4 regions of the Bacillus sp. FG16 genome follow, and region 3 is predicted to be linked to each of the others. Evidence: a T-box and tRNA genes for the amino acid it is inferred to sense, from the RefSeq annotation. Region 3 holds a T-box; the other regions hold tRNA genes.
What was found. The T-box of region 3 lies ahead of ileS (isoleucine--tRNA ligase). A T-box ahead of a tRNA ligase gene usually reads a tRNA of that ligase, here a tRNA-Ile.

Region 1 (7,850 bases), on a different contig from region 3:
AAGTGGTACATTGACGGATCATCTTGGTTTACTGTCATTTTCACACGACGTAAGCCAAGCACGTTTTTATAAAAGTGATTATTTTCATTTGCATTTTTCGTAACCTTTGAAATGTGATGATGCCCTTTAATTTTATACATTGGTTATTCCTCCGTTTCGTTTTACTAGTCAAGTGATAACTAAAAAAATAATATTTCCCACAACTAATATGGTTTTTAGCTTTTCAATTTATTCTTAATTATGTTTTTGTAAATTCATCTTAGTTTTTACTGTATAAGTTACTTTGTTTTTTAATCGAAAACAACTGAGTGTATGTTTTTCATATGACTCAATCGCTTTCGTTACTATCACTTTACACCTCAAGTGATTGAAAAGCAAGTAAAAAATCTCGAATTCAAGATTTTTTTGTTAAATAACATTTAGGGTGTAAAATCTGATTATTTACGTAATTGACATTCTATTAAAACGCTCATTTACAGAAGAACATTATTCAAGTGAAGCCCTCTATAATTCAATTACAACTCCTTGAAAGTTTATGATACTATCCTGATCACACTTTTTATATTTAATGTTTTAAGGAAAAAAGCTATACTATAAGCGAAACTAAAAATCAGAAAGGAAATACCATAAAATGGAAAATTATATGCTATTTATCCTTACAGCACTCCTTATTATAATGATGCCTGGTCCCGGTTTTGCTTTAGTTACAAAAAACACTATCTCTCATGGTAGAAATGGTGGTATAAAGACCGTCTTAGGAACGGTATCTGGAATGATGATTCATACAATAATGGCTACACTAGGACTCTCTGCTATCTTAATGAAATTTGCTATGCTATTTACATTAATAAAATATGCTGGGGCATTTTATTTAATTTATTTAGCTGTAAAGTCAATTAAAAGTGCCTTTTCTAAAAAAGAAGATATGTCAGGTTCAGTGGAAATAAACTCTAAGGATATTGGAACGGTTAAAAGTTTTAGACAAGGATTTACCACGGCAATCTTAAACCCAAAAACGGCTGTATTTTTCCTTAGTTTTCTACCCCAATTTATTGTGAGTAATCAAAGTCATTTCTTCCAATTTCTTTTGTTGGGATTCACATTTACGACTTTGACAGCAATATGGTATTTACTTTATATCTCTCTAATACGTCAATTAAGAACTTTTTTAAGAAAAGAAAAGGTGAACCGTACAATAGAGGGTATTACTGGCACAGTATTATTAGTATTTGGAGTTAGGCTATTTTTCCAAAAATAAATATGTAATAGAGAGAGTTTAAAACTTTCGGTTTTTCCAATAAATGAATCAATATAAAAAGTATGGCTTTCAAACAGTAAAAAAGTGAACAAACGGGTGTGTTTGTGGAATAAGCTTCAATAAAATAACCAAACTTTTTATAAAGAAGTGAATCGATTATATTAAAATTGATATAAAGGCGTTATCCTTTCCTATGATTTCTCAGAAAGAATAACGCCTTGCTCTTTTTAGAGGGTATTTTGTCTAGTTAGCTTGATAGCGATGTGGTTCTATCCCTTATAAAGTGAAACTTTAATCAGTGGGGGTTTTGTTCATCCCCCACTGATTATTAGTTGAACCAATCGGGCTTTTACGGACAGTTGATCCCCCACCTAACTTCTTTACTTCCGCTGAATTTTGAGGTCGGGGTCTTACTGCCCGTTAATGCGGGATAAATGTTACAAAAACATTTATAATAGCTCTAACTTGCACAATGCTTCCCGTTAATATAATACGCTGATTCTGTGAAAACCGTAAATACGACCTCTACTTCTGGAAGTCCAAAATCCATTACATATGTAGTAATGGCCTTGGCAAATCGATCACGAATTTCCTGTCCACGCTCGAACCATTTCACTTCAATAAGAGGAAACGCTTCTATTTCTTCTCCATTGAATACAAACGTAGAACTTGGTAGTTCCAACGTAAAATTATCCGTACCACACTCACAAATCTCTGCGAGCTCTTCTACTAATGGCTTGCTTATGTGTTTTAATTGTTCAGTAGTAATTCCACGAAACACAATATGCGGCATGTAAATCCCTCCTTTAGATAGTTTTATATTTGCCCACATCATAGCACAATTCTCCCACCTTTTAACAAAAATAGATGCTAAACAAGTTTCAACTCTTATTTTTAGGCCTATTATACAGGCTGAAGCGATTCTAAGTATCTGCCATATTAAAGTTGATATGCTCCCATTCTAGTGGTGAGATATATTTTAATCGTTCTTCGTTAACCCCATGCGTACTTCTTAACTATTTCATTTAATTTTTAATAAAGAAAACAGCCTCACTAAGCTTTTAAAACTTAATGAGGCCACTTTATTCACACTATTAATTATGGAACGTCGGTTTATAGAACGAACGATTTTAATCTAGTTCCAGATAATAAACGATAAAAAGATTAAAACGTTTAAACAGCAAGCTTTACGTTTCGTTCACATTTTTTCTTTATTGATAAAAACCGTTAGAAAAAGAAAAATTTGTGGGCGAAATGTGGGCAAAAATAATAAATACGACAAAAGAGCACAGCGTGTATATACAGTGCTACCAACACTGTATATACCGTCCACCTGATTAGGCCAGGTAAACACTTGCTATACTCTCATGACATATTGTACATCATGTAGGGTTTCTTAAGCAACGTTTGCCAAATTGGTGACGTTGCTTTTTTGTTCATCAAAGGAGCCGTTATAATGAAAAACCGTATTGATGTTATAGCAAGTGAAGAGTCATTTCGTAACTTATCACCATTTATAGAATTAGAAGAACTAAACAAAACTGTACGTGCATACAGAGACACTATCCGTATGTCTATTAAGCGTACAGATGTAAAATCTAAACTCATTACATTACTTGAAATTTTAAAGCGCTATAGCTGCAAATATGTAGGTGTTAGTTTCCTGTGCAAAAACAGAATAGCTGAAAAAATGGAAGTTTCATATAAAACTGTACAACGTTTAATGAAGAAACTTGTGGATCTAGAGATGATTAAACAGGTGGCAATGAAACGTAAAAAAGATATGCTTCAAACTTCTAACGCTATTATTATTCAACCTATTGTGGAAGAAGTGGCCAACAAGACACAAGGTGAACGTCCTACAAAGTGTCCTGCCATTAAAACAAAACCTGTTTCCTTAAAACAAAATATAAAAAATATAAACAAACGTAATAGTAATGAGAATAGCAATATTTCAGAAGAAAACATTAAAGACGCTAATTTCGTAGCACATTGGGTGCCAGAACGTTTTATTTCTTTAGTCAACTCTTTTTACAGTGAATCTAAAACAATTCAAGAACTGTGGAAGGTCGTAAGACAGTGTAATAAAGTTACAAACTTCTCTACAGGTGATAAAGCATTTACTAAAGACCAGGAACTTACTATTGGCTTAAAAGCTATTAAAGAGTTTGTTATGAAAATTAAATCTGGAGTAAAAATGAAGAAGGGTAAATTCGCTTATTTCAATGGAATTGTAAATAACTTAATGGATAAGTTTTATTTTGATCATACTTTCATGACAATTTAACATTAAATCTAACTCCGTATAACCAGATATTGTAACCTTCTAATGCGAACAAGCATACATTGCACTATCTACAAAAAAGGAAGTGATTACAATTAAAAAACTTATTGCCATAACACTATCACTGGGGTTATCAATTTTTTCATTTGGCTCTTCTCTACATGTTCAAGCTGCTACTAAGTCATCTGTCAAAGATTCCATCATGCATTCACTTGAGCGAAATACTAATTTTAAACAAAACGAAGTTCTTGTAAAGTTCAAAGATTTTAATAACCTCGAAAACTTAAAACAACTACAAAATCATTTTTCATTTGAGGTGCAAAATACTTTTCCGCTAACTCAAATACAATTAATCAAATTTCATACAGACATTAACATGAAAGAACTTATACAAACACTAAATAAATCACCTAATATTGAATATGCTGAACCTAATTATATCGTATCTCCTGCAGCCAGTTCTAATGATGGTTATTATAACTCTTTGTGGGGATTAAAAAATATTGGTCAAAATATCCAAGGTAGTGTGGGGTCACCTAATATCGACATTAATGTAGAAGAGGCTTGGACTAAAACAGAAGGATCCTCAAATATAACTATCGGTATTATCGACACAGGGATTGATATTAATCACCCTGATTTAAAAAATAACATTTGGAAAAATCCAGATGAGATACCTGGTGATGGCATTGATAATGACAATAATGGTTATATTGATGATATCTACGGCTGGGATTTTGTAAATAACAATAATAGTGTATATGACGGAACAGGAGATTCCCATGGTACACATGTCGCTGGGACAATCGCAGCTGTAAAAAATAATACCATTGGTGTTGCGGGTGTCGCACCACAAGTCAAAGTAATGTCACTGAAATTTTTAGGTACCAATGGTGGGACTATTTCAAATGCTATTAAAGCCATTGAATATGCTAAAAATAAGGGTGTTAAAATCACCAATAACTCCTGGGGAGGTGGCGGATTTAGTCAAACCCTCTACGATGCCATTCAACAATCCAACTCACTCTTCATTGCAGCTTCAGGAAATAATGGAACCAACGCAGATCAAACACCTATGTACCCTGCCGCATACAGCCTTTCCAACATTCTCTCTGTCGCTTCCATTACCAACAAAGGCTCTTTATCTTCTTTTTCAAATTACGGAAAAACTTCCGTAGATGTGGCAGCACCAGGCACTGATATCTTAAGCACACTTCCAAATAACTCCTATGGATTTTATTCTGGAACTTCCATGGCAACTCCTCATGTGTCTGGTGTAGCAGCATTGATTCAATCTGCCTACCCTTCCTATAGCCCTACCGAAATTAAAAACAAAATAATGAATAATACCTCGCCTCTTTCAACATTAACGAATAAAGTCTTAACAGGCGGTTTAATTAATGCTGGAAAAGCTCTTCAAACATACCAACCTATCTCTTATGAATCCGAGCCTAATAATGATATTGCCAGTGCAAACTCTCTACCTTTCAATAGGCCTCTTAATGGTTCTTTAAATCAAAATGATGCACAGGACATATTTAAAATAGATGTTCCTTCAAAAATGGATCTTTCAATTTCTGTACAAAACAAAAACAACATTGGATTAAGTTGGATTCTTGTTCATGCTTCTTCTCCCTCCGTATATGTATCCTATCCATCTACTAGTAATAACAATATCCTTGCAAGTACCTACACCGCTGAAAAAGGAACGTATTATCTCATTATTTATAATTATGATTCTCGACCTGGACAATATGAAACTCTAATCAAATAAACTTTTCTAAATTATGACAAAAACATCAAAAAATATAGATGAAACTGACTTCTGGATGTAATCAGAGAAACGCTTACAATTTCCTCCTTAAATTGGTATATTTACTTAATTTACAGGGCGATTGTATAAAGGTTGTTGAATCTATATGTTAGAGACTTCCATTTATTGAACAAAATGATTAATCCTATATTAAAGACATTATCTAAAATATCTTAAAAAATACCATGTTGGAAATGTATACCCTACCAGAAGAGGTTTTTACAAAAAATTATTTTTACCTTTAAAAAAATACAAAATGCCCATTTTGCATTTTAATACGCATGGTATAATTGCTTAGAAGATGTTGTTTATCCTATATGTGTACGCAATATGTATTAGATGACAACAAAACTTCCTACCAGCTCTAGCTAAGGAACACACACTCGAAAGGGTGTTGTTCCAAATTGGACCTTTAGCTCAGTTGGTTAGAGTAGGCGGCTCATAACCGTCCGGTCGTAGGTTCAAGTCCTACAAGGTCCATCTAATAAAAAGCACCTATCACATTCAAATCTGTACTAGGTGCTTTTTCTATCCCTACTTGCCAAAAAGCCTCCAGAATTGAGGCACAAAAAAACATCCCAGTTCACCCACCTTAGATTGCTTTCTGGCATATTACACCGTTTCACTACATAGACTCATACTACATGAGGAAACATCAACATTTCTTCATCCCGAAGAGCATCCTCCACTCAATCCGAGATGCTCTTTTCTGTATATTCCTCTATACCTCCATGCTATTCAGACATTCATCTTTTTTAATGCTTATTTTCCTCACTAATTTTTGTTATTTTTCCTACCGCTTCGCTATTTGAACGGAAATACTATATACTTCTTTTCTGAAAATCGATATACTCCAATGTATAAGCATCTATATCGGAGGGACTAGGTTGTTATATAAATTATGCTTGATCACATTACTATTCATACTAGGAATCACTTTGATTGTCGTTAGCTACTTTATACGCTCTTCCTTACTATTCGGGCTAGGTCTAGGAATTATCTTTAGTGTGCTCATCATGTGGTTGCCTGATATCCTTCTGTGGATGATTAAAGGAGGGTTCCCTCAAGAAGACATTCTTTTAGAAAAAAGCAAGGTGTATACTATCCTTGCTTTTTCTTTTCCTACTGTCCCACGTACACAAACGCTTCATTTGAATGTTTTTCCTTTATGGTTATTTAAACCGAAATATAAGCATAAATTTACGCTAATTTTTATTTTTAATAAATTATCACACCAAAGATTTGGTCACATATACTAAGAGTGATTCAGCATCGCTTCACATAGATGGTTCTATCACACAACAGTGTACTCCTGTCAAGAATCCGCTGTTTTTTTATTTTTCATGTTCATATTACTTCCACGTGTTACATATAATACCATGGCAAATCAATTTAGATATATATTTCTTTGTAATGTAAAAAAGAGCATTCCTCACACTCGCCAGGGGAATGTTCTTTTTAGTTTACTTCACATACACATAAACTTCACTTGTTACTTCTTATTTTGCATATAATCCAACATGATAACAAATAAGAATTATAAGGAATATTGAACTTGTAATGAGTGTTTTTTTTAAGAATTTTTCTCTGTTAAATATTGCGAATATCGCAGTACAACATAATGTTACACCCATAATTCCTAATAAAATATGTGAATTAAATTTGAGGTCAACTCCTGATACATATAATTGAAAAGAACATATTGCTATAAGCAAACAAATTAATGCCATTATACCAAATATTTTATTCATATACTCACCCCTGAAAAATTAATTACTATAAAAATAGCTGAGCTTTAAGAATCACTGATATAGGTTGATTGATATCCCAACATGCATTCAAATATACAGTCTATCACATTCTTGCAAATAAAATATACCATAAAAAGTCTTTTACTAAATGACTTTTTATGAGGTTTTCTTCTAAAATTTCTATGATAAAATCTCAATTGTCAGTTACCTATATATGGAAACGCAAAAAAATAACAATTAAATAAGAGGGGAATTTTAAATGAATACAACAAACCGAAAAATAGCTAGTTCAGCTATGGCTTTAGGCTTATTAACAACTTCACTTCCAACATTATCATTGGCAGAAGAAAAGCATTCTATATCTTCTAACAAGCCTACCCAACTCATTCAAACTCAGCAACCTAACTTAAAAGTTTTAAAGGATGACACGAATGAAAAAATAGTAGAAGCAAGTGATAATCGTATAGTTTCTACTTCTACATATGATAAAAAAAATAAAACATTAAATATCGTAACTAAAAATTTAGCTGATAATACTATATCTACTAAAACTGTTAATTTACAACATGCTAATTCCCTTTTAAATATTAGAAAAAAACGTGAAAGTTGGGACATTGAAGTTTTAGATCACGCTTCTTCTTTAGATGGTAAGTTTGAATATACTTATTACAATAAAAACGTATGGTTACTTCGAGTTCCTGGAGAAAATGCTAAAAATCCTGTTGAAAATAGTGATAATAAAGC
Region 2 (7,850 bases), on a different contig from region 3:
TGTGGAACAAGCGATGTATTCTGTTATGACGTACTATATTGCATTTAAAACAATCGATACAGTAATTCAAGGGCTAGATGAAACGAAAGCAGTTTTAATTGTATCTGATCAATATGAGGAAGTATCAAATGCGATTTTACATCGACTCGGCCGTGGAACTACAAAGCTTGTAGCAAAAGGTGGTTACACGGATAAAGAAAAAGAAGTTATTTATGCAGTTGTAACGCGTCTAGAAGTAACGAAGTTAAAGTCAATTGTGCATGAAATTGATGAAAATGCGTTTGTTACGATTATGAGCACGCAAGAGACAAATGGTGGTAAGTTTAAATCGGCTATTCACTAAACGTATATAGGAATATTTTTCGAAAGCAGAGAATTTTTCTCTGCTTTTTGTTATAATAGTAAGGTTTCTTGAAAAAATAGATATATTTTAGGCAGATTGGTTTACAACTATAATAAGCTGTACTATAATTCAAATAGATATAAATCGGAATCATTCTGAATTAAAATAGGTGAGATGCTATGAATAATATATTAGAGATTGAAGGTTTAACATTCCGATACGAAGATCGGAATGTGTTAGAAAATATTAATTTGCAAGTTCCGAAGGGAGCTTTTTTAGGTTTAGTGGGACCGAATGGTTCAGGTAAATCAACTTTACTTAAGTGTTTATTAGGCGTTTTAAAGCCAAAAGAAGGAAGCATTCGTGTGTTTGGCGTTGATAGTAAGAAGTTTAAGGAATGGAATAAAGTTGGTTATGTGTCCCAAAAAGCAAATAGTTTCAATTCTGGTTTTCCAGCAACTGTTTCTGAAGTTGTGTCAATGGGACTTGTTTCGAAAAAAGGGCTTTTTCGCTTTTTCACAAAAGAGGATAAGAAAAAGGTAGAAAAAGCAATTGCTGATGTAGGGATGAGTGAGTTTCAAGGTCGTAATATTGGAGAGCTTTCTGGTGGACAGCAACAGCGTGTATTTATTGCTCGTGCGCTCGTTAGTGATCCTGAATTGCTTATTTTAGACGAGCCTACTGTTGGAATCGATGTAAAAAATGTGGAAAGTTTTTACGAAATATTAGAGGATTTAAACAAAAGGCTCGGGATCACATTAATTCTTGTTACTCATGATATGGGAGCTGTTACCGAAAAAGTAACACATGTTGCATGTCTAAACCAACATCTACATTTCCATGGAAATGTAGAGAAGTTCCGAGAGTTAGAAGATGCAGAAATGTCCGTCTTATATAGGCATCATGTTCATCGTTTAGAACACGAACATGAGCATCACGGGAGGATATAATGATACAAGATTTTTTACAATATGACTTTTTACGTAATTCTTTATACGCAGGTATTTTAATTGGACTTGTTGCACCGCTAATAGGTGTGTTTGTTGTTATTCGTCGTTTATCTCTTATTGCGGATGCATTAAGTCACGTGACGTTATCAGGTATTGCAGCAAGTTTATTACTTGAAAAAACCATTTTTACAGGTGGATTTTTAAACCCCTTATATATGGGGATGGTTTTTTCAATTGGTGGAGCGCTATTAATCGAAAAGTTAAGAACTGTATATAAGCACTATCAAGAATTAGCAATTCCGATTATCCTTTCGGCAGGGATGGGAGTTGGAGTTATTTTCATTTCACTTGCAAATGGATTTAACACAGACTTATTTAGTTATTTATTTGGTAGTGTCAGTGCTGTAACAAGTACGGATTTAATTATTATTGGGATTGTAGCAATTGTTGTTGTTGCGACAATTATTTTATTATATAAAGAGCTGTTTCTACTATCATTTGATGAGGAATACGCAGTATCAACTGGTTTAAGAGCGAAATGGATTCACTTTATTTTCATTATATTAGTTGCTCTTGTCATTGCAGTATCAATGCGTGTAGTAGGGGTTCTTCTCGTATCATCATTAATGACGTTACCAGTTGCAGCAAGTATTCGTATTGCTAAAGGATTTAAACAAACAATTTTCTTTTCCATTTTATTTGGTGAAATTGCAGTAATTGGTGGAATGTTTGCTTCGTATCAACTTGATCTAGCACCAGGTGGTACAATTGTTATGATAGCAGTTCTTATTTTAATCGGTGCGATTTTATGGAAGAAGAAAAAAACTGCATAAAGTAGGGATAGGTATGAATCTAACAGAAGCTTTACGCCTAATGAAAGAAAAAGGATACAAACATACTGGAAAAAGAGAAGAGATGCTCAGATTATTTGCAGCACATAATCGTTATTTAACTGCGAAAGACGTTTTAGAGCATATGAAAGACGATTATCCAGGGCTTAGTTTTGATACGATTTATCGTAACTTAACAGTTTTTGCTGAGATTGGTGTTTTAGAACAAACGGAATTAAATGGTGAAAAACATTTTCGTTTTACTTGTTCTATTATGGAACATCATCATCATTTTATTTGTTTGGATTGTGGGGGGACGAAAGAGATTACTTCCTGCCCAATGGATTTTATGAATAAAGATTTTACTGGTTATGAAGTAACGGGTCATAAGTTTGAAATATATGGTCGTTGTCCAAAATGTGCAAAGTAAAAGCTCGTCGGTTATATAACTGACGAGCTTTTTTACGTAGAAAAGAAGGTTGCTCACAAATATTGTGGCAACCTTCTTTTTATTGTTCTTGTGTCTCTTTTTCTTTTTCTCGTTCAGCAGCCATTTCAGCAGCAATTACGTCGATTTCTTTTTTCAGTTCTTCTACCATTGTTTCTTCTGGTACTTTACGAACGACTTGCCCTTTACGGAATAATAATCCCTCTCCACGTGCACCGGCAATACCGATATCAGCTTCACGAGCTTCACCAGGACCATTTACAGCGCAACCAAGTACTGCAACTTTAATTGGTACTTGAAGTGTAGAGATGTATTCTTCTACTTCGTTAGCGATGCTAATTAAATCGATTTCAATACGACCACAAGTTGGACAAGAGATAAGTGTTGCTGCGTTAGACGCAAGACCGAATGATTTTAATAGTTCACGAGCAACTTTTACTTCTTCAACTGGATCAGCACTTAATGAAATACGCAGTGTATTTCCGATGCCTTTACTTAAGATTGCTCCAAGACCAGCGGCACTTTTTACAGTTCCAGCAAACAATGTTCCGGATTCTGTAATACCTAAATGTAATGGGTAATCAAAAGCGCGAGCAGCTTTCTCGTATGCTTCGATTGCTAAGTTAACATCAGAGGCTTTCATAGATACGATAATATCGTGGAAATCTAAGTCCTCTAAAATTTTAATATGATGTAGCGCACTCTCAACCATACCATCAGCAGTTGGGTATCCATACTTTTCTAAAATGTGACGCTCTAATGAACCAGCGTTTACACCGATACGGATTGGAATACCGCGCTCTTTTGCTGCATTTACAACAGCTTCTACTTTATGGCGACGACCAATATTACCTGGATTGATACGTACTTTATCAATGCCACCTTCGATTGCTTTTAAAGCAAGGCGATAATCAAAATGAATATCAGCAACAAGTGGAATGTTGATTTGTTTTTTTATATCAGCAATAGCATTAGCTGCGCGTTCATCTGGAACGGCAACACGGACGACTTGACAGCCAGCTTCTTCTAAACGCTTGATTTCGGCAACTGTTGCTTCAACATCATGTGTTTTTGTTGTTGTCATACTTTGTATAATTAATTCATTATTACCGCCAATTGTTAAATTACCGACTTTAACTGGACGTGTTTTTGTACGATGAGTCATTTCATTCACGAATAGATCGCTCTCCTTATAAAAGAAGTTTCTTATTTAGTCCCTCATATCAATGATAGTATACGTGATATAGGGCTATAGAAACCGAAGTACTCGGTTTCACTTTTACTATTGTATCAGCGCCTTTATGTAATTGACAAGGATTAAGTGATAGCTTATTGATATAACGGGAATTTATAAGACTTTCCAATTTGTATTTTTGTAGCAGATGTACTTTTGTTTAATTGTTTAAAGTCGTCAATGACTTTTTCTATGGAAGGAATTTTTTTCTTGTTAATTTGTTCTGTAATAGAAAGAACTGTCTCACCAGTTTTTACTTCAATTGTTTTATAAGATACATCCGTTTCTTTTTCTGTTTTGTTCTCTTTATTTTGTTGGTTGTCTGTATTTTCTTTTTTAATCGTTTGGGCAGCAGTTGTTTTTTTATATGAACTTAACATCGGTAAAGTACCGATTTTTATATCGTAATAAAATATATAACCGAGAACAAGCACGAATAGGAATATACCTAACCTCTTCATATTCTTCACTCCTTTGCTAGGAATATATGCTTGTCCAAAAAAAAAATGCCTATTTAGGCATTTTTTTCGTTCTTATTTTTCTTTCGGTCTTGGAACTTCTTTAATTGTTAAGTACAGAACGATTAAAGCAACAGCGATATAAATGAACGTTGCCCCAGGTACGACGATTTTGAATAAGTCCATAATCATGAAGAAAATGGTTGGGATTGTGTAACTGTACGCAGTCAGTGTCCAAACTTGTTTATAGGATAATTTACGTTGACCGCTCATGGCAGAACCGATGAAGGCCAGTAAAGTTACTCCTACAAAAGTGATAAATAGTTGGAATAGGTACACTAAAAATCCGATGACAAATAGTAAAATTGGGTAAATATTATCGAATAAAGAAATGAATTCTTGTAGATCTTTTTTCTCAAGAGATGCACCTAACAAATCGTTATAAGAATACGTTTGTGTTTGACCATTTCCCATAGAGACTACTTTATCTTTTAAAACAAATAAACCTGTTTTATTTTGATATTTTTCTAGGTCTGTTGAATTTGGATCAAATACGAAAAGTGCATTTCCTTCTTCTTTTTCAATAGGTTGATCAATATCGGCTTTTAGTTCGCCATTTTCAATTTTAAAATCAGGTAAATCTTTATCGATGACTTGATTTACCATGTTTACACTATCTTGGATAAAGCTACCGTACAAGAAAGTTCTTGGAATAGTAGTAATTAAGCAAAGTAGCATAATATACAAAATGGTTTTACCGATTTTTTGAAAACGGAATAGCGCCATATCTTTAGGCGAGTATATGCTTTTTACGAATTGGGTAAATATGGACATAGATTCACTTCCTTTATGTATGTATAGAATCATTGTAACGTAGGAATCTAGAGAATCTCAAGATATATTATATTTACATATAGTGGAGATAACTAAATTTCTTCTTATTAACTTTCTTCTTTTAAATGAGAAAAATACAATTGACACTTTTCTTTTCTATATGGTAAATTTATCTTACATTTCTTAAACGATATATCCGATAGGAATTCCTTTATTTGATATGTTGTTACATACATAATTGTGGACCCTTAGCTCAGCTGGTTAGAGCAGACGGCTCATAACCGTCCGGTCGTAGGTTCGAGTCCTACAGGGTCCATATCCATTTCGCATGTTTATATGTTAGCAGGAAGCTTCCTTGTAGAAGGAAGCTTTTTTTACGGAATATATGAGCATTTTAATTGAAAAGAAGTGGGAATTTTGCTACTTTAATGATAGCAAGACAATGTGATTTATTTGTTTGCACCCTATGGCAATTAGGGTAGAATGAAGTTGTATGTCACTTAAGTGGCAATACATAAACTGGGAGGAATATAACAATGGCAAAACACGAATTACCAAATTTACCTTATGCGTATGATGCTTTAGAGCCTCACTTTGACAAAGAAACAATGAACATCCATCATACAAAACATCACAACACTTACATTACAAACTTAAACGCTGCTTTAGAAGGTCATGCAGAATTAGCTGACAAAAGCGTAGAAGAATTAGTTGCAAACTTAAACGAAGTACCAGAAGCAATCCGTACAGCAGTACGTAACAATGGTGGCGGACATGCTAACCATACATTCTTCTGGACAATCCTATCTCCAAACGGCGGAGAACAACCTGTAGGTGAACTTGCAACTGCAATTGAAGCAAAATTCGGTAGCTTCGATGCATTCAAAGAAGAATTCGCAAAAGCTGGTGCAACTCGCTTCGGTTCTGGTTGGGCTTGGTTAGTAGTAAACAATGGTGAGCTAGAAGTAACAAGCACTCCAAACCAAGATTCTCCTTTAACTGAAGGTAAAACGCCAGTTATCGGTTTAGATGTTTGGGAGCATGCTTACTACTTAAACTACCAAAACCGTCGTCCAGACTACATCGGTGCATTCTGGAACGTTGTAGATTGGAACGCTGCTGAAAAACGTTACCAAGAAGCAAAATAATTGTAATAAATATAGAAAAAAGCTAGGGGAGAACCCCTAGCTTTTTTCTATGCTTTCCTTTTACATAATTGGGCTTGTCTTTGGAAGACTAGAACATGAAGTAAAGGAGAGTTGTGTATGAAGTGGAAACATATAATTGGTGACGTTGAAGTGAATCGGGATTTAGTGTTATTGCTCCTTATAGGAGGTTTATACACGCTCGCAATTTCTTTATCGAATACGTTTGTAAATATTTATTTATGGAAACAAACACAAAATTATGTGAATCTTGGCTTGTATAATTTGGCCAGCGTTATATTACAGCCTCTCACATTTCTTGTAGGGGGAAAATTAGCGAAACGTATCGATCGCTCGATTTTATTACGAATAGGAGTAGGAACGCTCGCAATTTTTTTTATTGTTGTCTTAGTAGCGGGGAAAAGTGCTTCTCAGTATATTTTATTAATGGGGGCTCTTTTAGGAGTAGGATACGGTTTTTACTGGTTGGCTTTTAACTTATTGACATTTGAAATTACAGAACCAGAAACAAGAGATTTCTTTAATGGGTTTCTTGGACTTCTTACATCCTTCTCTGGGATGATCGGACCAATAGCAGCAGGATACACAATTTCACGTATGGAGAAATGGAGTGGTTATACTGTTATATTCTTTCTTTCATTAGTTCTATTTGCAATTGCTGTCGTCTTAAGCTTCTTTTTATCTAAAAGAGAATGTGAAGGGCGTTATGAAATCGTGCAAGTATTGAAAGAACGACGGATTGATAAAAACTGGGGAAAGATTACACGAGCTCATTTTTTCCAAGGATTGAGAGAAGGAACGTTTATTTTTGTCATTTCAGTATATGTTTATTTAGCAACTAATAGTGAGTTCGCATTAGGGAAATATAGTTTAGTGAACTCTGCTGTATCCTTTGTATGTTATTACTTAGTTGCTCGTATGTTAAAGAAGGAGTGGCGAAAAAAAGCAATTTTACTTGGAGGCATTATTTTATATGCTGTCGTCTTTTTAGTTATTTTCAATGTTACATACACGAAATTACTTATTTATGCGGCATGTATTGCGATTGCATATCCTATTTTACTTGTTCCGTATGGATCAATGACATATGACGTAATTGGTAGAGCGAAAAATGCGAGAGAATGGCGTGTGGAATATGTCGTTGTTCGGGAGCTGTGGTTAAACGCCGGAAGAATCTGTTCCATTTTAAGTTTTTTATGTGCTGTACTATTCTTTCCACCTGAAAAAAGTTTACCTTACTTATTATGTATTTTAGGTGCTGGACATTTTCTTATTTATTTTGCAGTTAAAAATGTCAAATATGATGAGGGAAATGCGAGTAAAACAAGTGTTGTAACGCAAGGAAACGCGCAAAACCAAACTGAACCAGAAGGTTAACTTCTCGTTTGTTTTATGCTAGAATAGAAAAAGATGTAAGACAGCAGTGAGGACACCTGTATGAAGGTGTCCCTTTCACATTACATAGCTGTTGGTAGAGGGGGTTTGTATGAGCAAGAAGCAGAAGCAAAATAAGAAAAAGACCCACGTTCCTTTTCGGTTAAACGTGCTGTTTTTCTGCGTGTTTTTAATGTTCTCCGCGGTTATTGT
Region 3 (7,850 bases):
GGGCAATTGACGGAAGCAAAACAAGCGTATGAAACATGTTTAGAGCTTGATGGGAATTTCGTAGGTGTACATTTACAGCTTGCGGAAATATACGAAAAAGAAGAAAACCGTTCTAAAGAACAAAGTCATATGGTTCAGGCGATGAAGGAAGAGCCGTTGCATATTAATATGGAATATTTGGCACAGCTTTCAGTAGATATGAATCTTCAGGAAGAATTGCTGACTGAACTAGAACAATTAGAGGAAGAAGTACCTGAAATATGGCGTTTAGATGCGATTGCATATGTGTACGGAGCGATGAATGAAATAGATAAAGAACAAGCACAGATTGAATACGCACTACAATTAGATGGTGAGCATATAGAAGTTCTATATCATTATGCAAAAGTATTAGTGAAAAAAAGAAATGTAAAAGCAATTGAAGTTGCAATGAAAGTAATACAAAAAGATTTTGATAATGAACGTATATTTGATGTTTATGTAAAAGCAGTAGAGCAACATAAAAAATTGTCTAACATACGAGATTTTCTTCATACGTTAAAGGTGAAAAAAGCAGAAAGAAGTACAGCATTCATGTATGCTGCAGCTGCGGTTACGGAAATATGGATTGAACGCCAGCTGCATGAACAGCCGAAACGATCTATCATTACGAGAGCTTTTTATCGTATGAAAAATCGTGCGAAAGAAATTTCAATGGTTACTATGATAATTGATTTATATGAAATCTCTTTAAAGTTAAATCCGAAAAATAGTATGGCAGCACAGCGATTTGCGCTATTTTATGAGAATGTAGAGATGAATAAAGAAGCGATAGAGATTCTGCACACGTCACTAGAAAATAAATGGGATTATGAAGTAGCGAAGCAACTTGTAAATCTTTTCGTTGAGTGCGAGGAAGAAGATATGTTAAGAGATGCTTTGGAATTAACGAAGCAAATGGTTCGAGAACTACCAGATGATTATGATACTCTTCTTCTGCAAGCACAAGTATTCTTTAAAGCAGGGGAAGAAAGAAAAGCAGAAAAGATTACCTTACAATTAACGGAGCAAACACCGTTCGTAAGTAGAGCATTTCTTGCTTTAGGAGAAATGTACCAAAGTCAAGAAAGGTTTGAAGAGGCAATTCAAGTATTAGAAAATGCTTCTATACATCATCGAAATGAAACAGTAATTCTTCTTTCTTTAGCGTCTTCATATCATGGTGCCGGCCAAACACTAAAGGCAGAAAAAATAGCAAATGAAGTATTAACAATGGATGCAAGTGATTTGTTAGCAAGATATGATCGTGCTTGTTATTTAGCACAGTTAAATAGAAATGAAGAGGCGAAGGAAGAGCTTGAAATTGTCCTTCGTGAGGATGAATCGGGATTCTTTGCTGAACGTATTGAGGATGATGAAAATTTAGCAGCATTGCGAGAATTTGAAAAGTAATTGTATAAGAATAGGGGATAAGGATAAGAATATATTTTGAATTAGTTGACAATTAGTTGTCAAATGGCATAAAATAACTTTTAATAAAGTATACAAATCTGAAGACGAGAAAGAGTAAAATAGTGAACTGTTCTCCAGAGAGCCGGTATATTGCTGAAAGCCGGTGGACAGACGTTATTTGAAAATCATCTCCGAGGAGCCGAGGCTGAAAGTGAGTAAGCCCGGACGGATGTCTACCGTTACAAAGAACACGTATGATAGTACGTTGCTAAGCGCTATTAGTGAAAAGCTAATAGAATTAGGGTGGTAACGCGGGTAAACCCGTCCCTACTTCATAGGGGCGGGTTTTTTGTGTGCTTTTAAAACATTCAAAGGAGTGATTGTAGATGAAGAAAGTAGATGTAAAAGAGTCAGCTGTAGGGAGAGAAACACGTATTCGTAAGCAGTGGAACGAACAAAGCATTTTTGAACAATCAATTCAGAATCGAGAAGGCGCACAATCGTTTGTGTTTTATGAAGGACCACCAACGGCGAACGGTTTACCACACGTCGGTCATGCACTTGGTCGGGCAATTAAAGATTTAGTAGCAAGATATAAAACGATGGCTGGTTATAAAGTAGTAAGAAAAGCAGGATGGGATACACACGGTTTACCTGTAGAACTAGGTGTTGAGAAGCAACTTGGTATTTCTGGTAAACATGAGATCGAAGAATATGGCATTGAACCATTTATTCAAAAGTGTAAAGAGAGTGTTTTCACATATGAAAAGCAGTGGCGTGAATTCACTGAAAGTATTGGTTATTGGGTAGATATGGATGATCCATATGTAACTTTAGAGAATCCATATATTGAAAGTGTATGGCATATTTTGGGGACGATCCATGAAAAAGGATTGTTATATAAGGGACATAGAGTTTCACCATACTGCCCAAGCTGCCAAACTTCATTGAGCTCACATGAGGTTGCACAAGGGTATAAAACAGTAAAAGATTTAAGTGCAACTGTGAAGTTTAAAGTGAAAGATAGTGAAAATGAGTATTTCTTAGGCTGGACAACAACGCCTTGGACACTTCCAGCAAACGTAGCGCTTGCTGTACATCCAAATATGGAATATGTTAAAGCAAAACAAGAAGGTCATGTATACATTGTTGCGAAAGAACGTGTACAAGAAGTATTAAAAGAAAACTATGAAGTATTATCTGTTCATAAAGGCGAAGAATTATTAAACACATCTTATACAGCGCCATTTCCGATGAAAGAAGTTACAAATGGTTACCGCGTTATCGCAGCAGAGTTTGTAACGGCAGATAGTGGTACAGGACTTGTTCATATTGCTCCAGCATATGGAGAGGACGATTATAGAGTTGTTCAAAGTGAAGGATTGTCATTCTTGCACGTTGTAGATGAAAAAGGTGAGTATACAGAAGCGGTACCATTTTTGAAAGGTAAATTTGTAAAAGATTGTGACGTTGACATTGTTCGTTATTTAGCGAAAGAAGGTTTACTATATCATAAAGAAAAATATGAACATAGCTATCCACATTGCTGGCGTTGTGATTCACCACTTCTTTATTATGCAGGAGAAAGTTGGTTAATCCGAACAACTGCAATTAAAGATACATTTTTACAAAATAATGATTCAGTTACTTGGTATCCGGATCATATGAAACATGGACGCTTTGGTAAGTTTTTAGAAAATATGGTGGACTGGAATATTAGCCGAAATAGATATTGGGGAACGCCATTAAACGTATGGGAATGTGAAAGTTGTGATCATCAGTTTGCGCCGAAAAGCATTGCCGAATTAAGAAAGCATAGTACGAAAGAAACACCGGAAGATTTAGAATTGCATAAGCCTTATGTAGATGAAGTTCAAGTCTGCTGCGAAAAATGCGGAGGCACAATGAATCGTACACCAGAAGTAATTGATGTTTGGTTTGATAGTGGTTCCATGCCATTTGCACAATATCATTACCCATTTGAAAATAAAGAGTTATTTGAAGAGCAGTTTCCAGCTGATGTTATTGCAGAAGGAATTGATCAAACACGCGGCTGGTTTTATAGTTTATTAGCAGTCTCAGCACTGTATACAGGAAAAGTACCGTATAAACGAGTGTTATCACTAGGGCATGTTTTAGATGAAGAAGGGCAGAAAATGTCTAAAAGTAAAGGGAATGCACTAGATCCAGTTGATTTAGTAGATAAGTTTGGTGCAGATGCGCTAAGATGGGCTTTACTTGTTGATAGTGCTCCGTGGAACGCGAAGCGTTTTTCTGAAAGAACCGTACTGGAAGCGAAATCTAAATTTGTAGATACATTAGTCAATGTGTATAGCTTCTACGTTTTATATGCAAATTTAGATGAGTATAACCCGAAAGAAACGTATGATGTAAAGCGTACGAAATTGGATGAATGGGTATTATCAAGATTGCATAGTACAACGAAAAAAGTGAGAACAGCACTTGATGATTATCAATTTACGAATGCAGCTCGTGAAATTGCAGCACTTGTAGATGAAGTGAGTAACTGGTATGTAAGACGCTCACGTAATCGTTTCTGGGAATCTGGTATGAACGCTGAAAAAGCTGCTGCGTATGAGACACTTCATGAAGTACTTGTAACAATTAGTAAATTAATTGCACCATTCACACCGTTTGTCGCGGAAGACATTCATCTTAATTTAGAAGGAAGTAGCGTTCATTTAGCTGATTATCCAGTTGTAAATGAATCACTACTTCAGCCGAAATTAGAAGCGGAAATGGATGCTGTTTTACAAGTTGTTGAACTTGGAAGAAGTAACCGTAATCAGCATTCTTTAAAAGTAAAACAGCCGCTAGCAGAACTTGTATTACTTGAGCATAACGAGAATGATATGGATTGGGAATCTTATCGTGATATCGTTATGGATGAGTTAAATGTAAAAGCGTTCCATGTTGAACTCGATGAAACAAAATACACATCATATCAATTGAAGCTCAATTTTAAAACAGCAGGGCCGAAATTCGGTAAAAATGTGAATGCAGTGAATGGTTGGCTAAAACAATTATCACAAGAAGAAGTACAAAACTTTGTATCAACAGAAAGAGCAGTTTACGAAGCAACACCAGGAGAAGAAGTAGTTGTAACTGCTGAAGATGTGTTAGTTGAAAAAGTTGCAAAATCAGGATTCTCTAATACGACTAACGGACAATATACAGTTATGTTAGATACGAATGTAACGGAAGAATTGTTACAAGAAGGAGTAGCGCGTGAATTCATTCGTGCGGTTCAAGAATATCGTAAACAGTTGAATTTACCAGTTAATTTACGAGTCGATGTTATTCTCGATACAGAAGAAGAACTACAACGAACGTTAACGAACCATAAAGATTTATTGGAAGAAAACTTACTCGTTAAACAATTTACATTTGGTCACTTAAAGAACGAAGACGATGAACTTTCTTTAGGTGAAACAAAACTTAGAATTAAATTAAGTGCAGCTAATTAAAGAAAAAAGGAAGTTGGAATGATTCCAACTTCCTTTTTCGTATGGAGGTAAATTAACTAGCTAATTTCCTCATAATCCATTCAATAGGTCCTCTAGAAAATTTCTTTCTCCATAATACGCTAAACAAAATACTGAAAATGAAAAATACAGTAGCAAATAATAAAACGAAAAGTAGTGCTTGATGTTCCATTCTATTGAATAGAATTAATGTCCCAATCCCGATAAATACATGACTTACATAATGAGTTAATGTTAATTGACCTGTTTGTATAATGGAAGTAACAAACCAATTATTTTCATATTTTTCAGTGATATAGAGGCAAAGTATTAATATAGCAATAGCGGATCCTGTAGCAGATAAAATATATAATATATTTGGTAAAATGGGTCCTGTATTAAACAAAAATGTAGCAGCTTCTTTGCCAATGTGTGGAATGAAGTAGTATGTGAGCCCTTTTGATAAAAGTTCTATCAGTATGGTGAATGTAATACCGAGCAAGAGCAACCTATCTCTAATCTTTTTATTATGAAGATCTAATCTTCCAATTATCATACCGATTAAGAAGAACGAAAACCAAGGGAAAAAAGGGTGATAACCATTAAAGAATAAATTGCGAAGAAAACCGTTTATTGTCCAGAAGTCTACATAGTTTATAAATGGAGTAGGGCCTCCCCAACCTTCGAAAGTATTGAAAGTAAGCTGAAGAGATTGTGCCAAGAGTAGGATAATAATAGATAACAAGAGTAATGCTTTTTTTCGGACTGTAATGAGTAATGCAGCAACGAAAAGGTAAACACCGTAGTAGTGTAATATATCCCCAGTCCACTCCATTACGTATAAAAATAATCCTAAAATAAATAAGAATAGTGCCCGTTTCCAGATGATTTTTCGGCTATTAGAAATTTTTATTTTTTCATTGCTAGCAACAGATGATCTAGTCATTAAAGATATGCCAATTCCAGCAAGTATAACAAACAAGGCAGAAGCTCTACCTTCAAAAAGTGACATGAAAGTTATTAAAAATGGGGGACCATTTCCTTCTGCACCTGTTATAACCATAAAATTAACAAGCAGCATACCAAACATCGCCAAAGCTCTAGCAAAGTCTAAGCCGATAATTCGTTTTTTAGTATTCAATTCAATCCCTTCTTTCAAAAATACTGTTTACAGCTTCCATCCATATTTGTCTATAATCTATATCCACATGTAACATCATAAAATTCCCGACATTATCAAGCACTAATGCTAACATATGAGCTTTTGAAACTAGATTTTTATTTTCAATCAATTGAAGCTCATTTGCTTTTGTAAGGAGGGATTCAAATCCTTGTAAATATTCTGTTTGCACAGTTAGTAATCGATCTTTGTACATATCATTTCTTGAAGATAGTAATACATATTCTTGCAACACACGATTAAAATAAGGATCGTTCTGCTGTTCATCAATTATTTTGAATCCAATTTCAATGCATTTCTCAATAAAATTTTCTTTCGTAAACTCTTCTGTATGGAAGAAGGAAGAAAACTGCATCGCAGCACATAATTCTGTGAAAATACATTCGATTAATGCATCTTTAGATTTAAAGTAATAATAAATGGACGGTTTAGCAATTCCGACTTCTTCAGCAATCATTGAATAAGTCGTTTTGGTAATACCATGTCCGGCAAACAGTCGATAGCTTGCTTCCATAATTGAAGAGAGTGTTTCTTCACTTTTGCTCATAATAAAGCCTCCTAAAAAAAGGTTATATAAATTGTATCATTCATTAATATTTTTTTCAACCTACCGTTAGGTAAAAAAAGTAGCCTATTTTTTACAAAGTCATTTAAAAAGTTTAAGAGTTAAGGAATTGCTTTAGAAATATATTTCTAAAGTATTGTGTTCACTTTACACATAAATATTGAGAAAATTTCACTTACCCTAAATGAAAAGGTAATAGAAGTGTTTATAGAGAATTACTCGTAGATTCAATTTTTATCCCCCCATTTTGTGGGGAATGATTGCCTAGTGGTAATGGGATAAGGTTGAGCTACTTTATTAGGGGGAGTGGTTCTATGTTTAATAAAAAAATGGTGGCAATGGCAATGACTGTACCGTTAGTAATGGGGACGATTTCTACGGTTTCGGCATTGGAAAAACAACAGCAAGTAAAGTTAGAAGCTTATTCGCCACAGAAAAAAGCAACTGAATATTTAAAAGAAAATGCTGCGCAGTATGGATTGAAAACAGACCTTTCAGACTTGCAATATATTTCTACAACAGAAACGTCAGTAGCTTCATATGTTAGGTTCCAACAAGTTGTTAACGGTGCGCCTGTATTTTCAAAACAAATTACAGTTACTCTTAATGGAGAGGGAAAGGGAGTACTCGCTGTTTCTGATTATCAGCCTGTTACAGGTGTGAAGGAAGTAACGACAAAAATTAGTGAAAAAGATGCAATACAAAAATCAATGGCGTATGTTGGAGAAGCAAGTGAGCAAAATTTATGGGCTCCTACAGATAAAGAGTTCGGATATATTGTTGAAGAAGGAATTGCTCGTCCAGTATATAAAGTTGTAGTCCATTCTAATAATCCATTTGGTGCATGGGAAACATTTATTGATGCAGAAAATGGAAAGTTAATTAAAAAGGTTGATATAAACCGAAAAGCTGAAGGGTCAGGAAAAGTATTTTTACCTAACCCAGTCGTATCTAGCGGTAGTAAAGTAGGCTTAAAAGATAATAACGATGCAGATTCAACAGCTCTAACGAACCAACTGAAAACTGTTACGTTAAAAGGTTTAGATGGAACAGGATTTTTAATTGGAGAATATGTAACGATTTCTTCAAAAGCGAAAACAAAATCTACGAATTTACAATTTAACTATACACGCGCAAATGATAGCTTTGAAGATGTTATGTCGTACTATCATATCGATACATTGCAACG
Region 4 (7,850 bases), on a different contig from region 3:
AATATTTTTTGCGCCAACCCTTATATACGACGAAAGTCGCTGCCTATTGGCAACGACTAACATTTTTATCATACATTATATAATTGTTATTATTTTTAGCTGTTTCATCCTGTTCCAGGGTCGCTAGCAACCCTTTGTATATTCTCTATCTTTTTATCTTTACTCATTGCATGATTATTAGATTGAGATACAGTAGCACCCAAAAATCCGACAACGATGATCGTAATGATAATAATTTGTTTCATATAGTAACCTCTTCTTTCATCAAAATTCTTTTCACTCCTTCAGAATAGAAAATATTCCCACTACGCTGAAACGAAAGCAAGGCTGCGCGTAAACCCTCTAAATCATTTGTCGCCTTGGAATAAGCAAATAATTGGTGAGATGTAAAACCTTTTTCTTCCAACGATTTAAACATAGCTAAACCTTTCTCACGGTCTCCATGCAAACATTCATATAACGCTTCTTCATTTTCATGTATGTAATTAAAATCGATTTTATCTATATTAAAATTATACTCCAAGTACACATGTGCTAAAGTGGTTTTAAACGCAAAGAATTTTTGTGATTGTTTAGGGACTTTAATTTCTTCAAGCCAAGACAACGCTTCTATGATATGCTTTTCCGCAGTCAAGGGGCATTCATATATATACGTCTCGCCCAAGCACCCTTTAGCGGTAGCTTTTAAAATCGGCACTTCTAATTCACAGTTTATTATGTCATAACATTTTTCTCTTGCTTCTTTGATATCATTATTCAATAAATATTGGTATGCCATTCTTTCATTATACTGGATGGTTAAACAATCTTGTATGAATTTTTGCTCAATTTCTTGCAAATTTTTATAAGCTAATGCAGCATACGGTGCAGTTGCTTTCGCATTATCTTGATCATACATAGCAACCATGTATATTAAATTCATTAACGTTTGACATTCCGGGTCGCTAGATATGGCTGACTCTTCTACCTTATCAATCAATTCTTGCCCTTTTAATTTATTTTCACTTCTCTGATTATATATATCATAGACCTTCAAATATTTTTCCACCTGTGCATTTTCCTTATTCATTTCTACGAGCTGAGTAATAATGTTATATTCGCCACAAACGTGCGCAAAGCACAACCCCTTTCGGATATTTAAAGGTGTTTTAGCTTCTAAAATAAAAAGATTCATTCGTTTTCTACGCGATGCATGATCTTCATAAAGAGCATATACAATTTTTAGAAATACATCTAGCTTCATCTCTGTTTTACTTTGTCCCGTTAAACCTTTAATAATCTTCTTTCTATCGATTCCTAGCATTTTAGCAAATTTTCTCATCGACATTTTTGCTAAAATTAATGCATGCATTTCGTCCTTAATTGTTTGTAATTCACTTTGCATATTATCCCCCTCCCCTAGAACTAATAAAAAGATCTCAACCCTAACTTTTTCCATAGGAATGCTGTACTACAAGACATATGTATGTTAAAATGTGCAGGAACTCGTATGTAGCGAAGTGTTTTCCTAAGGTAGCGTTAGGTGAACGGTGTCAGAGGTTTGGTCACTCTATCTCTTACACACGCTCTGCGAGTTTATTTTGTATGTTTGATTTTATTAATGTACATGTATTCAATAATCATTACGAATAATTCCAATATAATTGCTTAATTCTTAAGAATCATCTGTTAAATCAAAGTGGAATTCTACTAAAACCTTTGGTATCAATGGTTTTAAATACCTTTAACCTCATGTAATTATATCATTTTTAGACATACGACAACATAGTTAGCAACCCCAAAAAAACTTTCTCAATATACAATTACCTGAAATTAACAGATGATTGCGGTTTAAGTGGTCTGTACATCTACCAAATTAAAAATTGGCTGAGAATAATCCCCTCCAATTTTTACGTTTTTCATATATCTAACTTATTTCCACCATAATATACCTTTTATCTATGTTGAATTTTCTCAATATTTGTCGATGTGGATGTGTGGTAAAATACTGTTAGGCATTGAAACCCTTTCTTGTTATTACTTAATGAGATAGTTTACCAACAAAGAAGAGACGCTTTCGTTATGATTGCGTTTTTTCTTTTTGTATAAAGATGTGGTAAAATACTTATGCATATAGTTATTACGGCGACTAGTGTGGAAAGCTAGTCGTACCAATGGACCTTTAGCTCAGCTGGTCAGAGCAGACGGCTCATAACCGTCCGGTCATAGGTTCGAGTCCTATAAGGTCCATATTTTATTAAAAAGGGGAGACTATTATTGAAGAAGCCGTTTTGGATTCTTGGAATTACCTTTCCTATTTTCACAATCTTAGTTGTACTATACTACATACATACTGAAACTATGGTAGGTTCTCTACACAATGTTATAACCATCGCTGTTTCGTTCGGAATCACACAACTGATTCTTGGCTTGTTTCTTGGGCACAGAGCTACAGAATATACTAAATTTCAAGCAGTAGTTCTATTCGTACTATTGTCAATAATATCTATCGGAATAGATGGGATTATATACACTATTTTATATGAATACATACCAAATAACTTTCAGGGATTTTCTTTGGAAATCTTACTTACAGCAGCCATGTTTTCTATAGCATTATTAATTATCCCAGTAATACTACTTAACGGACTAGTCTTGGCAATGTATATTTTCTTATTTCATAAAACCATATAAACCTTTCATTCCATAACCATGCAAAACAGAAGTTTCTCAATATATGTCGAAACTTTGTATGATAGTATATAACTAATCCTTACGTTTGATTCACATTCAAAATTACAAAACGAAAAAAGACAGCCCCCATTCAACATCTGGAAATGAGGGTTGCCTTTTTTCAAACATATTTGTTATAATGATGGTACAAACAAAGTATAGTTAACTATTTTTATGCATAAAATAAAAGAAGAGATGCGCTAACATCTCTCCTAGTAACTGTTACCGTGAAGGTAGTGGTTATCTTACTTTTTAGATTTTTTCAAAACCCACTTTTTCAACTTGTCACGGCTGAGGGTGGGTTTTTCATTGTTTTCATTTTCTTTATCTAAAAATTGCTTTCTGAAAAAATACGCAGATCCTTCACGTATAATCCCTTTTGCCATTTCCTTCAAAAGCTCTACAATGAATTCCATGATTATCACCTCCTTCCATCACAAAATGGAAAGAAGTTAATAACCAACCACCCTCACAATATACAGTTGTCTTTATTCTATCATACTTTCATATTCTTACCAATGAAAATTTATAATCCTAATGTTTTGATAATTTTAATAACAGTTGGATCGTCCACACGATAAAAGACTTCTAATCCCTTCCGATCATAACTTACTAATTTCAATGATTTTAATTTATTTAAATGCTGAGACACAGTAGACTGTGGAAGTCTTACTGCTCTCCACAATTCAGATACATTTAGTGGGCCTTTACGTATTAATGTATGCATAATCTCCAAGCGTATAGGGTGCCCTAATACCCTCAATATATCGGCACTTTGTTCATAATCATGTGAATCCATATTAAAACTTTTAGACATAATTTATCTCCTAAAATTAAATACCTTTGCCATGTTCTTTTCGTACAACATTTGTATGACCCTGAACGAATTCTTCAGTAGGAATTACACTCCAACCATTCATCTTCAATTTTTCAATATACGTATATAACACCTTTTCATCCATAGTTTCCATAAGAATTGGCTTCATTGAAACATAACACTCATCCGTCTCATAATTAATCGATGTTTTTATTATCGTATATTCATAAGGCTCGGCATAAAATCCTGGATCATCTAACAAATCCCCTTCCATAGGACGAATAATAGATTTAAATGTCTTCATCAATCCAGAGACATGACTTCCATCTTGTAAAGTCACTAATTGAACTACATATATTTTCACTACTATAACCACCAATATTAAAAAGTACCACCACAAACATGTGATGGTTTCGAAGGATACGTTTGTTACTTACCATATACAATGGCATGGAATTATACTATAGGGACTTTAAATATAGCATACATTCTCTAAAAAGAACATACCCTTTGTTCCCTAGTTACTTTACACTGTTTCTTATGTATGCGGAAAAATAACTCATCTACTTCTCCTTGTGTAATATCCCTAGAAATTACTAATGTTCGTCCAAACGTTTTTTCCCAAGCCCTTTTTAATACAGTAAGCTGACGAGCAGAAACTAAACTACTACATTTCTTATTTGCTACTTGTTTTTTCATTACTTCCAGTTCCAACAATCTTTTCTTTAAATATAAAAAATCCGTTGGTAATTCTTCTTGTAACCCCAAATCACGTAATAAAGTATAAAAATAATTCTTATGTTTCAATGTAGCACTACGTTTTCTCAAAGATACTTCTTTTTCTCTTAATAACTGTTGCAATACAAAACAATCTAGTTCAAGTCCCATACGCTCCCATTTCATAAATAAAGTAGAACCTTGTAAATAACCTTTAAATACCTGCACAAACTCCTCTGTAACAAAAGATACATTTTCCTCAATCACACAATACTGGATATCCTCCAAGAAAAATCGTAATCCCCTAAAAAGATCAGAACGAAAACTATACTGATATCCATGTGATAAATCATGATACAACATCCTCTATACACTCCTATATAAAATTTCACATACCTTACTATAAATAAAATTACAACCTAGAAACCAAATATCCATAACGATTCCCTAGAGACGCTCCAATACCCCACGTTAAATCTCCTGTAAAGTAGGCACCTTCTCAGGCATAGCCAAAAGAATAGGTTGAAAAATAAAACCAGAAATACAATACACCATACAAGTAGCAACCTATAAATCCAACTGAACAACTGGACAAACCGCACCCTAAATAACAACCCAAGCCCCTACAGTAACAGTCATACCGAACACCCTTCCCTATTTTTTTTGCACGTAGTCCAATTATTATAAAAGCTTTAAGCTGACATACTATGTCACCCCCCTATATTTGTTTTTTTATATCGTTGCACCTGACGTATCGATACTCCTAATTTAGCTGATATTTCTTTATTTGTTATGGTTGGCTTTTTCTCTATCAATTCTCTTAATTGTTTTAACTGCTTATCCGTTTGTTCTGTAGATACCGCTAAATATTCTTCTCTTGACTTAACACCTTGATCACGTCTCTTTTTCTTCTGATAACTAGTATTCCTACGTTGTTTCTCCCCCTTACTAATCAACGTCGTCAAATGCTCAATCTCATCTTGCGTGAGATTCAAATTCAGCTTGTCCATGACCGTTGTATTCTTCATTGGTTTAATTAAATTCCTTGGTAGCCCCTGCATCTCGAAATCATTTTTCGTATATGCATCGAAGAACGTTATCGCATCTTTATATGCATCTTTCGCAGTGCGTTCTACTTCTCTTGTTTTCTGTGGGTCTGTGAACCTATCATTCAGTTGCAATGTCATTTCCACCGTTGCACCTTGATGTTTGACAATTAAAGCCGTTGTGAACGCATATATGTATGTCATATCGTGCCTATGATCTATCTCACCTTTTCGCATCTCCACAATCTTTTCTAAATCAACTTTACGCGCTGTATTTAAACTGTAGAGAGTCATAACACCTTTCGGTGCTGGTAACGTCTCTATGATACCCTTATGCTTCGTAGGACGCTTTTTCTCCATCGGTGGTACGTATTCATAGAGTTCCGTCAGTTGATACTCTCGTTTCGTCCAAATATCTACTTCGATTTGCTTGCCAGTCTTACTGTGGACGGAATGTGGTAAACGGAATACGCGAGATAAATCCGAACACGCTCCATCTGCGCCTAGATGCATTAAAGATTTAATTAGGTTATTCGTTATGTATTGAGCCATGTATCGCATAACAGGTGCAGCACCGCCAGAAATGCTGTAAATTAATTGCATGCCACGACCGTGTAATGTTACATTCGGACAGGGTATCGTACCTCTCGCAATTAATCTATTTAACTCTTCCATCACATGCTCTCTCGTCAGTCTAAGTTTATAAAAATCTAAATCTACTCCTATATTGCGTATTTGCCTCAAATCAGCCGTTTTACGACTACCGTGACGAAAAGCGTTCAGAGAGACATAAACGTCCTTAAGAGACAATCTGGAGCTTCTGATGAAGTGTTCTAAGTCATTCAACCCATACCAAATTTGTTTATGCTCTTCTTTGCTTAAATCTAATGTCACCACATAACCCGTTTTTTTCAATTCTGAAAGATAACATTCATGCCATTCTTCAATATACGTTTCTATTTGCGATAGCTGTATCGCTTCCGACATACAAAAAGCCTCCTTTTGAGAATAAAAGGAAGCTACACAAGATACATTTATACTTTACCTGTTGGTTTAAATTTGTTATTATAAAGATACAATTTTAATAAACAACAGGGCTTGAACACCTTGTGTAGTTTCTATGAGAGAGTCTTAATCCTAAAGTTTGGCGACAGCAGGATTAAGACTCTTGTGCTTTTATTCAGATAATTCTACAAATATTTTAACTTAAGATTAGTAGTTTTGTAAACAAGAGGAGGAGCTTAATGCTTGTCCTCTATTTTTCTATTCGATCTAAAAACATTTCAAGCGCCTGATTCACAAGCTCCGTTTTAAATCCTTTTCTTTTCTCTTTAGAAAGCTTCTCCAGGCGTTTAATGGTTTCATTTTTTATCAACCATGTCTGACGCGTATGAGTATCTTCTTTTGTAACATTTTTTTTAAATTGTTCAAGAAACTGTTCAGTAAGTTTATCATGAACATGTTTAGGTTTATCTGCATTTTGTTGTTCATTAATCACTTCATGTTCTTGAATTACTTCAGCAGTATTGGCATTATTAGTTTCTTGAATCTCTTGACGTTCATTAATTGTTTCATTATTAGCTAGTTCTTCAAATGCAGGTACAGTTAGTTTTCCACCTTTTTTCTTGGTTTGAACCCCCTTACCGTAATCTACTAAATCGCCTTTTCCCGCACGAGCCATTATACTGTCACCTCTACTAATAATTCATTTGCTAAATCTACATACAAATCTACAACTTTATCTTTCTTTTTAAGAAGTGTTGCAGGTTTTTTTTCGTATGCTATTGCTTTGGCAAACTTAATTGATTTTGGAATGATTGTTTCAAATACTTTAATGTCCTTTTGTAAACAGAATTTACGACACTCTTGTAATACCTCTTCATGCAGGGTTGTCGTTCTGTCGTATAGAGTCGGAACGACACCGAGAAGATTAAGTTCAGCATTTGTTTTTGTTTTAAATTTTGCGATTGTGTTTACCATTTTCACTAACGATCTCATGCTATAAACTTCTGGTTGAAATGGAATAATGACATCTGTTGCAAATTCTAATACATTCGCTTGAACTAAACCTAAGTTTGGTGGTGTATCAATAAATATGTAATCATAATCTTCCATTGCATCTTTCATTGCTTTTTTCAATAAACCGAAAGGAGTTGGATACTTCATGATTTCTGGAAGAACATCCAATTCAAAAAATGACATATCATCGTTAGATGGTAAGACGTCCACATTATCATGAACATTTATAATCGCATGTTGCACCGGTAAACCATCTACCAAAACATCATATAAAGTATATTGGCATTTATCAGGATTTTGATTAAAAGAAATTAAAGCATTCCCTTGATTATCTGTATCAATAATCAAAACTTTTTTACCTTGCGTAGCTAACACCCCAGCAAGGTTTACGACAAGTGATGTCTTCAAAACCCCACCCTTATTCTGAGAAATAGATATAACTTTAGTCAACATACTCCCTCCTTTTATCTGCTTAAAGTTAGCATAATGAATTTAAACCGTTAAATCAACACTTATATGAATAAATAATTAACTATTGA

Region 1: it encodes a tRNA-Ile, which carries the amino acid that the T-box ahead of ileS (isoleucine--tRNA ligase) is inferred to sense. The anticodon was not compared.
Region 2: it encodes a tRNA-Ile, which carries the amino acid that the T-box ahead of ileS (isoleucine--tRNA ligase) is inferred to sense. The anticodon was not compared.
Region 4: it encodes a tRNA-Ile, which carries the amino acid that the T-box ahead of ileS (isoleucine--tRNA ligase) is inferred to sense. The anticodon was not compared.

The regions. Positions count from the first base shown of each region.
Region 1 is NZ_JBMDKC010000035.1:2,516-10,365, reverse strand. Features, by position in the region: gene ACODS7_RS14660 (ring-cleaving dioxygenase) at 1-140, opposite strand, end outside; gene ACODS7_RS14655 (LysE family translocator) at 632-1,258, shown strand; gene ACODS7_RS14650 (DUF1904 family protein) at 1,719-2,051, opposite strand; gene ACODS7_RS14645 (helix-turn-helix domain-containing protein) at 2,715-3,545, shown strand; gene ACODS7_RS14640 (S8 family peptidase) at 3,628-5,316, shown strand; tRNA gene ACODS7_RS14635 (tRNA-Ile) at 5,762-5,835, shown strand; gene ACODS7_RS14630 (geobacillin-26 family protein) at 7,366-7,850, shown strand, end outside.
Region 2 is NZ_JBMDKC010000004.1:26,400-34,249, reverse strand. Features, by position in the region: gene ACODS7_RS02860 (YitT family protein) at 1-343, shown strand, start outside; gene ACODS7_RS02855 (metal ABC transporter ATP-binding protein) at 523-1,293, shown strand; gene ACODS7_RS02850 (metal ABC transporter permease) at 1,293-2,126, shown strand; gene ACODS7_RS02845 (Fur family transcriptional regulator) at 2,140-2,553, shown strand; gene ispG (flavodoxin-dependent (E)-4-hydroxy-3-methylbut-2-enyl-diphosphate synthase) at 2,633-3,736, opposite strand; gene yqfZ (protein YqfZ) at 3,901-4,266, opposite strand; gene yqgB (protein YqgB) at 4,339-5,097, opposite strand; tRNA gene ACODS7_RS02825 (tRNA-Ile) at 5,340-5,413, shown strand; gene sodA (superoxide dismutase) at 5,634-6,245, shown strand; gene ACODS7_RS02815 (MFS transporter) at 6,363-7,640, shown strand; gene ACODS7_RS02810 (peptidoglycan D,D-transpeptidase FtsI family protein) at 7,750-7,850, shown strand, end outside.
Region 3 is NZ_JBMDKC010000003.1:53,923-61,772, reverse strand. Features, by position in the region: gene ACODS7_RS02295 (bacteriocin-processing peptidase family protein) at 1-1,431, shown strand, start outside; T-box leader at 1,524-1,763, shown strand; gene ileS (isoleucine--tRNA ligase) at 1,818-4,919, shown strand; gene ACODS7_RS02285 (DUF418 domain-containing protein) at 4,972-6,057, opposite strand; gene ACODS7_RS02280 (TetR/AcrR family transcriptional regulator) at 6,059-6,643, opposite strand; gene ACODS7_RS02275 (M36 family metallopeptidase) at 6,976-7,850, shown strand, end outside.
Region 4 is NZ_JBMDKC010000136.1:134-7,983, forward strand. Features, by position in the region: gene ACODS7_RS28960 (hypothetical protein) at 105-245, opposite strand; gene ACODS7_RS28965 (AimR family lysis-lysogeny pheromone receptor) at 242-1,384, opposite strand; tRNA gene ACODS7_RS28970 (tRNA-Ile) at 2,156-2,229, shown strand; gene ACODS7_RS28975 (hypothetical protein) at 2,958-3,128, opposite strand; gene ACODS7_RS28980 (ArsR/SmtB family transcription factor) at 3,239-3,529, opposite strand; gene ACODS7_RS28985 (hypothetical protein) at 3,546-3,893, opposite strand; gene ACODS7_RS28990 (hypothetical protein) at 4,022-4,609, opposite strand; gene ACODS7_RS28995 (AsnC family protein) at 4,957-6,279, opposite strand; gene ACODS7_RS29000 (hypothetical protein) at 6,548-6,973, opposite strand; gene ACODS7_RS29005 (ParA family protein) at 6,973-7,764, opposite strand.